One region of the Paenibacillus sp. SN-8-1 genome, then DNA from elsewhere that is predicted to be linked to it. Evidence: a T-box and tRNA genes for the amino acid it is inferred to sense, from the RefSeq annotation. Region 1 holds a T-box; the other regions hold tRNA genes.
The links. A T-box is a leader RNA that pairs with one kind of tRNA and senses whether it is charged. The one in region 1 lies ahead of argS (arginine--tRNA ligase), so its partner is inferred to be a tRNA-Arg.
Positions count from the first base shown of each region.

Region 2: it encodes a tRNA-Arg, which carries the amino acid that the T-box ahead of argS (arginine--tRNA ligase) is inferred to sense. The anticodon was not compared.
Region 3: it encodes a tRNA-Arg, which carries the amino acid that the T-box ahead of argS (arginine--tRNA ligase) is inferred to sense. The anticodon was not compared.

Region 1 is NZ_CP194782.1:4,538,265-4,541,455, forward strand. It holds gene argS (arginine--tRNA ligase) at 1-1,333, opposite strand, end outside; T-box leader at 1,379-1,637, opposite strand; gene ACRRNK_RS22270 (NAD(P)H-binding protein) at 1,818-2,750, opposite strand; gene ACRRNK_RS22275 (TetR family transcriptional regulator) at 2,878-3,191, shown strand, end outside.
Region 2 is NZ_CP194782.1:3,881,655-3,884,845, forward strand. It holds gene ppc (phosphoenolpyruvate carboxylase) at 1-1,260, opposite strand, end outside; tRNA gene ACRRNK_RS19065 (tRNA-Gly) at 1,637-1,710, opposite strand; tRNA gene ACRRNK_RS19070 (tRNA-Pro) at 1,724-1,800, opposite strand; tRNA gene ACRRNK_RS19075 (tRNA-Arg) at 1,841-1,917, opposite strand; tRNA gene ACRRNK_RS19080 (tRNA-Gly) at 1,924-1,998, opposite strand; tRNA gene ACRRNK_RS19085 (tRNA-Leu) at 2,002-2,085, opposite strand; tRNA gene ACRRNK_RS19090 (tRNA-Lys) at 2,122-2,197, opposite strand; tRNA gene ACRRNK_RS19095 (tRNA-Gln) at 2,202-2,276, opposite strand; tRNA gene ACRRNK_RS19100 (tRNA-Val) at 2,318-2,393, opposite strand; tRNA gene ACRRNK_RS19105 (tRNA-Glu) at 2,500-2,574, opposite strand; tRNA gene ACRRNK_RS19110 (tRNA-Thr) at 2,616-2,691, opposite strand; tRNA gene ACRRNK_RS19115 (tRNA-Asn) at 2,694-2,769, opposite strand; rRNA gene rrf (5S ribosomal RNA) at 2,782-2,898, opposite strand; rRNA gene ACRRNK_RS19125 (23S ribosomal RNA) at 3,123-3,191, opposite strand, start outside.
Region 3 is NZ_CP194782.1:3,712,215-3,715,405, forward strand. It holds gene ACRRNK_RS18155 (YcdB/YcdC domain-containing protein) at 1-1,195, opposite strand, end outside; tRNA gene ACRRNK_RS18160 (tRNA-Leu) at 1,333-1,412, opposite strand; tRNA gene ACRRNK_RS18165 (tRNA-Arg) at 1,450-1,526, opposite strand; tRNA gene ACRRNK_RS18170 (tRNA-Cys) at 1,568-1,641, opposite strand; tRNA gene ACRRNK_RS18175 (tRNA-Gly) at 1,647-1,721, opposite strand; tRNA gene ACRRNK_RS18180 (tRNA-Gln) at 1,730-1,804, opposite strand; tRNA gene ACRRNK_RS18185 (tRNA-His) at 1,817-1,892, opposite strand; tRNA gene ACRRNK_RS18190 (tRNA-Trp) at 1,917-1,990, opposite strand; tRNA gene ACRRNK_RS18195 (tRNA-Tyr) at 1,997-2,081, opposite strand; tRNA gene ACRRNK_RS18200 (tRNA-Thr) at 2,088-2,163, opposite strand; tRNA gene ACRRNK_RS18205 (tRNA-Phe) at 2,181-2,256, opposite strand; tRNA gene ACRRNK_RS18210 (tRNA-Asp) at 2,296-2,372, opposite strand; tRNA gene ACRRNK_RS18215 (tRNA-Met) at 2,389-2,462, opposite strand; tRNA gene ACRRNK_RS18220 (tRNA-Val) at 2,477-2,552, opposite strand; tRNA gene ACRRNK_RS18225 (tRNA-Glu) at 2,731-2,805, opposite strand; tRNA gene ACRRNK_RS18230 (tRNA-Ser) at 2,818-2,909, opposite strand; tRNA gene ACRRNK_RS18235 (tRNA-Asn) at 2,913-2,988, opposite strand; rRNA gene ACRRNK_RS18240 (23S ribosomal RNA) at 3,079-3,191, opposite strand, start outside.

The DNA of each region.
Region 1 (3,191 bases):
ATCGAAGCATCTCGTCTAGCGAGAAATCGATCTCCGACATCCGACTTCCTCTGAGATCATCAAAAATTACCGCGCCGATACCAACAGCCTTCGCCACTTCAATGGCTTCCTCTGGACTAAGACCGCCCCCCGAAGCCACTTCATGCGCCTTTTGCACAGCCTCGTCTAAAACCTCGTCCAGGAAAACGACTTTTCCTTTTCGAGTCGACATCTTCTTCCCTTGCACCTTAATCAAACCGAACGGCACATGCTCGCAAGAATCGGCCCACTCATGGCCCATCAGACGAAGGACAGCGAATACTTGGTTGAAATGTAGCGTCTGCTCCGCTCCTACGACATAGAGGATTCGATCCGCACCCATTGCGGACTTCCGGTAAATAGCCGTTGCCAAATCCCGCGTTGGGTAGATTGTCGTACCGTCCGATTTCAGAATCAGGCATGGAGGAAGCCCTTCCTCTTCCAACCTCACGACCTGGGCCCCGTCGCTTTCCTCCAACAAGCCCTTGTCTCGTAGCTCATCCACTACAGGAGACATCTTGTCATTGTAGAAGCTTTCTCCCATTACATGATCAAATTTCACACCAAGTCGGGCGTAGACCCGGTCGAATTCTTCCATACTTACCCCGACAAAATAGCGCCAGAGCCGCTCCGCCTCCGGATCGCCCTGCTCGAGTCGTCGGAACCAGTCCCTTCCTGCATCCTCGAGTGACGGATCGCGTTCCGCCTCCTCATGGAAACGTACATATAGTCTGAGGCTTTCCTTTATCGGTTCAGCATTGAGTTTGTCGTTATCCCCCCATCGTTGGTACGCTTCCATCAGCTTGCCGAACTGTGTACCCCAGTCGCCGATATGGTTCACCTTCACCACATCCCAGCCACACGCACTGTACAGGTTAGCGAGCGCCGAGCCAATGACGGTAGAGCGCAAGTGACCGACGCCGAACGGCTTAGCAATGTTTGGTGAGGACAAGTCGATAACGACACGCTGTCCGCTTCCTATCTGTGAATGACCGTAGTCCGGCTTGAACGCATCTGATGCGATTCGCAGCCCCCAAATCGTCGGCTCAAAGAACAAGTTAACATACGGGCCGAGCGCTTCAGTGCGAATCCCCTCCACAGATGCGGCGCCATCAGGCATGTTCAGCTCATTCGCAAGATCAGTAGCTATGACAGCCGGGGCCTTTCGTAGCGTCTTTGCTAGCGTAAAACAGGGGAAAGCCACGTCGCCCATTTCCGGACGCGGTGGAAGTTCGAGCAAAGCCAGCACATCCTCTCTGCTAAGCCCTGGAATAAGCGGTGTAATGGCTTCGGCTGCGGCTTCTAAAATTCTCATAACTGCCGTCCTCCTTCAATAAAAATAATAAAACCTCCGTCTCTAATAAGAGACGGAGGTTTATCCGCGGTGCCACTCTTCTGGAACACTCCGATCTATTCACACACCACAAGTGAGAAAGAGAGAACGGTAGTTCCTCTTGATGCGATAACGGCAACTGCCGGGCTGACCTACTGTGGTCTGCAGGACCGGTTCAGACAGCCAACTCCCGGGTGCGCTTCCTCCGCGCATTAGCACCGGCTCCCACCCCCCCGGCTCGCTGTTGCATGCTAACGCGGACTACTCTCCCGTTCATCGTCGATACTATGATTGTCATCATTTTAGGGGATCGACCATAAAAAAGCAAGTTAGTTTTATATTGGAAAATAACTCTGTTTTGAACTACACTTGAACAATTCTGCCCGTTCAATCCGCTTCAAAGAACTTGCCGTCACTTAGGGTACAGTTCTCCGTAACGGGGCTAACGGCGAAATGAATAATATCCTTATTGGAGAATCGAGTCTTTTAAAAAATCCTGGAAGCTGATTGGAGGACGTCCGATTAGATTTTCCAAAGTGGGATCGATTTGCGAGAAATCTCCCTGCCGGCTTGCTTGAAAGATACCTGTAAGCAAATTGATGATCGCTTCCGGCATTCCATGAGATGTCAAGCGTGTCCGATATTCCTCATCGGACACAACGATATGCCGAATCGGCTGATCCAAAATCTTGGAAGCCATCGACGCAATCCCTTCCATATCTATTGCCTCGGAGGCCGTAAGAGGAGGGGTAATCCCACCTAGCTTCCCCTCTGTCAAGATAGCCGCTGTAGCTGCAGCCAGATCCGAGTGAGTCGTCCAGGCAATCGGGCCGCTCTCTGGGACTATTAATTCCCCTGTTTTCAAGGCATCGCTGATCATCAATAATGCTGAGGTGGCAAAAAAACCGCATCGTAGCGACGTGAAAGCCATCCCTGAAGATTTCAGAATCTCTTCTGTAGCCGCATTGGTGAGCATGGGCGGGAAATGTGATGCCGCAGATGAACCCATATGGCTCGTGTACAGCACTCGGCCCACCCCAGCCTTCTTGGCCATATCAATGGCGGTTTGATGCTGGCGGACAGCCTCTTTTTCTTCTAAAGCGTTAGAAGAAACAATGAGAACTTGCGACGCTTGTTCAAAGGCGTGAAGGAGACTTTCGGAATCGTCGAAATTTCCTTGTCGAACACGAACTCCGCGTTCTCTTAGATCCTGTGCCTTGCTCACATCCCGGACACTCACACCAATTTCCTCCGCAGGAACACGCCCGAGAAGCTCCTCAACGATCTTCCTTCCCAAATTTCCGTTGGCTCCGGTAACAACAATCATTTCTGCATGCATCCTTTCATTTACTTCTCGTAGAATGGGTTTCTTGCCATACGATTTAGTTTGTGAAATCATAATCGTATACGTAGAAGATAAAAGGATTGCGCTCTGCCAACAACCTGCAAAAAGCTGTTTTTGTTGTGTTACCTACATATTCATCCTTTTGTCCGTTTATTTAAGTTCAAGGGAAAGAGGGGGCCCTATGTCAGTCAATCCTGATGATCCGCGTGTAATAAGAACCCGCCAACAGCTCGTGCAGGCGTTTAACGAGTTGGTTGGGGAGAAGAGGAACTTTTATTCCATTTCTGTACATGATATCGCAGCGCAGGCCGCTGTAAATCGAACAACATTCTATGCCCATTTCCAGGATAAATATGATTTTCTTGAATACTGGAAAACAGAGAAGTTTCAAATTTTTGTAAATGACAGACTGCCAGATGATGCAAGCTTCAATGCGGACAATTTGCGAATCCTTATTCAAACGATCTTTGATTTTCTGCTGCACGCCAGGCAGTA
Region 2 (3,191 bases), 660 kb from region 1:
GCGAATGTCCAGCTTGGCTGTATGGAAGCCAAACAGCTCCACTTGGCGTATCAAGTAACGGATATGCGTATCTGCCACATAATCAGCATAGTGATGGCGTAGACTGCGATCAATAACATTAAGATCCTCAACCAATTCCGCTACGCTATTGTAGCGATCAATGGAATCTTTCTTCGACTCATCGATGACGTTATGAAGCTTTTCCGTCATATAAGTGAGTTTCACCCGATAAGGCTCTTTCTCATTCCGCCATTGAGGCGTTTTGTTCAGAACGACCGTCTCCCGATCCTTCTGAATGGAAGTAAGCAGCTCGTCAGTAACGTTGACGATGCTTGTACTGAAGCTTAAGTAACGGAACAATTCAGCCAGAATACGCTGGTATTCCCGCACAGCCAGCTTACGCTGCATTAACAGAGTCTCCCAAGTTACTTCCGCTGTAACGGAAGGGTTACCATCCCGGTCTCCCCCGATCCATGAGCCAAAACGCAGATATGTCGGAACATGCCAGTTATGCTCAGGATAATACTTCGTCAAGCAGCGTTCCAATTCTTGATATACATCAGGCAGCACATGGAACAAAGTCTCGTGGAAATAGTACATACCATTTCGAACCTCGTCGAGTACTGTAGGTTTGCGATCACGAAGCTCATCGGTCTGCCATAGGGTAATTACCTCATTCAGCAATTTCTCACGAAGCTGCTCGCGTTCTCTGAAAGTCAAAGTCGGGTTATCCAGCTGCATAACATCATCAGCAATCCGTTTGTGAATATCGAGAATTGCACGGCGCATTGCTTCCGTCGGGTGAGCTGTCATGACAAGCTCTAAAGACAAGCCTTGTAAAATATCCTGTACTTCATCGTAGGAGAAGCCGCGTTCTTTAAGGTCTCTAACAGAATCCTCAATAGATCCAGGCTGTACCGTCTCCCCGGCAGAACGCTCGTAGTCACGCTTGCGGCGAATACGATGATTCTGCTCTGCAATGTTAACTAACTGGAAATAAACAGCGAAAGCCCGAATGACTTGATGTCGGATGTCCGGCTCAAGCGTGTTAATAAGCTGTTTGAACTCCTCATGCAGTTCAGGTAGAAATACGGCTCTAAGTGACTTGCTGGCTTCACGTATCTTTTCGACAATATCTAAGAGTTCATTACCGCCTTGATGTACAAGGACTTCTCCCAAAATATTGCCCAAAAAACGAATATCACGCCGCAGCAGGTTGTTGGAATTACTTTTGTTTGCGGTTACCGCTAGTTCTGTCATGCTTCTCCTCCCAATTCTCCTGTTTCCGTCTTTGTAATGCCTTTTTACATAATACAATAAACGGTGCATAAAATCTTCACTTTATTTATTAAAACAAGGCTGTAGATTCAGCCAAAGAGGTAAATAAGTTAAATATTTAATCATTTATTTGTATTATTATAGCCCATAGATAGAACTTTGCTAGTCTCTCAAAAGTTTAATTCTCATCGAAGAAACTAGAACTCCCTGATTAACATGAACATATCCATCTGCATAAAAAACCACTTCAACATTCAATCAATGCGCTGACACGTCAAAGCAGTAAAATCCATGGGTAAAAATAAAACGTATTATAACAAAAAACACCATCGCTTACGATGATGCTGTTGGTGAATTATGGAGCGGGTGATGGGAATCGAACCCACGCTATTAGCTTGGAAGGCTAAAGTTCTACCATTGAACTACACCCGCACCGAAGAAATAATGGTCGGGACGACACGATTTGAACATGCGACCCCCTGGTCCCAAACCAGGTGCTCTACCAAGCTGAGCTACGTCCCGAAAATGGTGCTGCTTATGAGATTATCAATTGCAAGTAAAATGGCGCGCCCTAAGAGATTCGAACTCCTGACCTTTTGATTCGTAGTCAAACGCTCTATCCAGCTGAGCTAAGGGCGCAAATAATGGAGCGGACGACGGGAATCGAACCCGCGACCCTCGCCTTGGCAAGGCGATGCTCTACCGCTGAGCCACGTCCGCAAATGGTGCGCGTGGAGGGACTTGAACCCCCACGTCAAAGACGCTAGATCCTAAGTCTAGTGCGTCTGCCAATTCCGCCACACGCGCACAAGTAACACTATTCACCATGACAATCAAGGTAAATGGTGAGCCATGAAGGACTCGAACCTTCGACACCCTGATTAAAAGTCAGGTGCTCTACCAACTGAGCTAATGGCTCAAAATGGCTGGGGATATAGGATTCGAACCTATGGGTGACGGAGTCAAAGTCCGTTGCCTTACCGCTTGGCTAATCCCCAATGTCTCACTTTGGACAGTTTGTCCTCAGATATAAAAACGATGGTGGAGGCTGAGGGGATCGAACCCCCGACCCTCTGCTTGTAAGGCAGATGCTCTCCCAGCTGAGCTAAGCCTCCATATGAATTAAAACATTATGGATACTTTGGCAAGACTTTAGGACATAGTATGTACTGATATCACTCATATAATTCTAGCCATATCCAACTTACATTAAGAAGAAAATGGTGACCCGTAGGGGATTCGAACCCCTGTTACCTCCGTGAAAGGGAGGTGTCTTAACCCCTTGACCAACGGGCCTCATCGTTTGACGACTTATAGCTGTCATCAACCAGAGAAAATGGAGCTCTCAACCGGGATCGAACCGGTGACCTCATCCTTACCATGGATGCACTCTACCTACTGAGCTATGAGAGCAATGGCTCCCCGAACAGGACTCGAACCTGTGACAACTCGATTAACAGTCGAGTGCTCTACCAACTGAGCTATCAGGGAATAAACGTAATCGCTTGGCGGCGTCCTACTCTCCCAGGACCCTGCGGTCCAAGTACCATCGGCGCTGGAGGGCTTAACGGTCGTGTTCGGGATGGGTACGTGTGGAACCCCTCCGCCATCGCCACCAAACAGGATTTTTCCGGGTCAATACTCCCTGAATCACTTCAGGAAAATATCCGACCTTAGAAAACTCATCACTGCGAGAAAATATCATACCTTATCAAGGCTTGCAGCTTAAAATCGGTTCAGGCTTGATCACCTGAAAACTAGATACGAAACGAACTTGCGTGTGCCCCATTGTTCTCGGGGTTCTTAGAATATGCTTCCGAAGTAGTTTCACTTCGTGAAACTTTGAGGATAAGCCCTCGACCGATTAGTACTGGTCAGCTCCATGCATTACTGCACTTCCACCCCCAGCCTAT
Region 3 (3,191 bases), 830 kb from region 1:
CGTTTGCCGCTTTGTCTCTAAGTGAAATATTCCATACTTTCTGATTAGGATTATTCCATCTTCTCGACAACTGCTTGTATTCAGTGGTGAACTCGGGAGGGATAGGTATGAACGATTTAATCCGTTCTAGAGCCTCATCACCGTCCTGAATTGCTTCCTTGGATGGAGTGAAATTACTACCACCTGAAGGAACATCCTCTGCCTTCTGAATGCTCTGAACTGAACCCACTTGAGGTTCCGTCTGTTTTCCTGTAACTGCGTCAATACTATTCATACTTCTATCAACCGGTAAATACCCCAAGAAGTACTTGGTTGTTTCTCTAGAATCAAGTCTATCTGGAATATAAGACAGTTCTACATCAAAGCTATCCTTGAACTTCTGCTCTGCACTCTCCAGCGTAATTGCTGGCTTAGGGGAAGGATACACCGCGTAAGCCTTACTACGATTATACACCGTTACCTCACCGTTATAGTTAACCCCAACCTGGACCGACTCAAAGTCCGAATAAAGGCCATTTACCGGCACCTTAAAATTGAAGTAGTAATCTTGCGCCGTAAATAGGGAACCACTTTGCCGATTATAGCTATTGTCTTCTTTAAGACTTTGGACATCTAATCCTTTAACTTTGGCACTCAACCAATCTAAGGCAATCTTCTTGGCACTGGTCTCATCAACTTTGGAGGCTCCTTCTTTGGTATACATCTGGATTAGACGACCAGGCAGACTAACATATATTACTTCACCGGTCACTCCATCCACTTGAGCACTGAATGAGGTGCCCCAATTACCTATCTGAAGATTATATTGAAGCTCCCACTTCTTATCGTAATCCACTGGGTAGCTATTCTGATTGCCAAATTCTGCGGAGCTCAGTGTCACCTTAGAAAGCAGCGGAAACATTTCCTTTACCGCCTTGTCAGCTTGAGCAGAAGTAATTTTAGCCCCATTTGGCAATTTATCACTAGTTCCATTTACAGATGTAGATGTAGATGCAGAAACCGTGCTGCCTGAAGCCCTGGAATCCTTAGTGTCAGATATGATCACTGTATTGTCTGCCCAAGCGGCTGTAGGACCGCTTAACATTAGAAGCACTAACGTACATGCTGCAAAAACTAGTGGCCTATTCTTTCGAGCATATGTACCCTCCCTAGAAGTTTGAGTTAACTGTTCCTTGCTGCTGTTCTTATTGTTCATTACTGCTTCCCCTTCCCTCTCCACGTGATAGATGATTCTTATAATAAAGAACACACTCTAACTGGAAAAGTTTGGACGAAGTAAAAAATAAAATAAAAAAACCATGAACTAATGTTCATGGTCTACTTTAAACTATATGCCGGTGAAGGGACTCGAACCCCCACGGTTTCCCTCACGATTTTGAGTCGCGCGCGTCTGCCAGTTCCGCCACACCGGCATGGTGTGTAATTCTTCTCAATAGATTAATGAGAATATGGCGCGCCCTAAGAGATTCGAACTCCTGACCTTTTGATTCGTAGTCAAACGCTCTATCCAGCTGAGCTAAGGGCGCAAATATTTAATACGGTAAAACTGTCTATCAAAGTTTAAGAATGGAGGCGCCACCCAGATTTGAACTGGGGATAAAGCTTTTGCAGAGCTGTGCCTTACCACTTGGCTATGGCGCCATAAATGGAGCGGACGACGGGAATCGAACCCGCGACCCTCGCCTTGGCAAGGCGATGCTCTACCGCTGAGCCACGTCCGCATATTAAATGGCTGGGGATATAGGATTCGAACCTATGGGTGACGGAGTCAAAGTCCGTTGCCTTACCGCTTGGCTAATCCCCAATGTAAAGTTAATGGGGCGATCGAGGGGACTTGAACCCCCGAGTGCCGGAGCCACAATCCGGTGCGTTAACCCCTTCGCCACGACCGCCATAATACTTACACATTATGAAATTGGCAGGGGCAGCAGGAATTGAACCCACACCAACGGTTTTGGAGACCGTTGTTCTACCTTTAAACTATGCCCCTAAAAACTGGTGGAGGCTGATGGATTCGAACCACCGAACTCGTAGAGAGCAGATTTACAGTCTGCCGTGTTTAGCCACTTCACTAAGCCTCCAAAAAATGGTGCCGGCGAGAGGACTTGAACCCCCAACCTACTGATTACAAGTCAGTTGCTCTACCAGTTGAGCTACACCGGCACGGTGTAAAAGAATCATGGTGGCTCGGGACGGAATCGAACCGCCGACACGAGGATTTTCAGTCCTCTGCTCTACCGACTGAGCTACCGAGCCATAATGCTTACTATTACATATTAAATTATAAGATTTAAATGGCGGAGCCGACGGGATTCGAACCCGCGGTCTCCTGCGTGACAGGCAGGCATGTTAGGCCTCTACACCACGGCTCCACACTATGTAAATCAATTGCGGGGGCAGGATTTGAACCTGCGGCCTTCGGGTTATGAGCCCGACGAGCTACCGGGCTGCTCCACCCCGCGTCAGTATAACAATATGGTGGAGGCTGAGGGGATCGAACCCCCGACCCTCTGCTTGTAAGGCAGATGCTCTCCCAGCTGAGCTAAGCCTCCATATGTTAAACATAATCTTTATTTTAGCAGATACACTGCTATAAAATCAAGTGTGAATAATGGTGACCCGTAGGGGATACTCGTTCTTCGAACGAGACTGCAATGTATTCCTAACGAACCAAATGCTCCGACGAACCCTGATGGGTTCTCATCCCCACTTGAAGCTGTTTAATGAAAGTGGTGACCCGTAGGGGATTCGAACCCCTGTTACCTCCGTGAAAGGGAGGTGTCTTAACCCCTTGACCAACGGGCCTTACAATAATAGTGGCGGAGAGAGAGGGATTCGAACCCTCGAGACGCTTGTGACGCCTACACGATTTCCAATCGTGCTCCTTCGGCCAACTCGGACACCTCTCCATATGGCTCCCCGAACAGGACTCGAACCTGTGACAACTCGATTAACAGTCGAGTGCTCTACCAACTGAGCTATCAGGGAACATTATTCAATTCAGGCTTGATCGCCTGAAAACTAGATACGAAACGAACTTGCGTATGCTCTTCTTGGACTGCGTCCTTCCGAGCTGTGTTGGATAAGCCCTCGACCGATTAGTACTGGTCAGCTCCATGCATTGCTGCACTTCCACCCCCAGCCTATCTACCTCGTCGTCTTCAAGGGGTCTTACATACTGGGAAATCTCA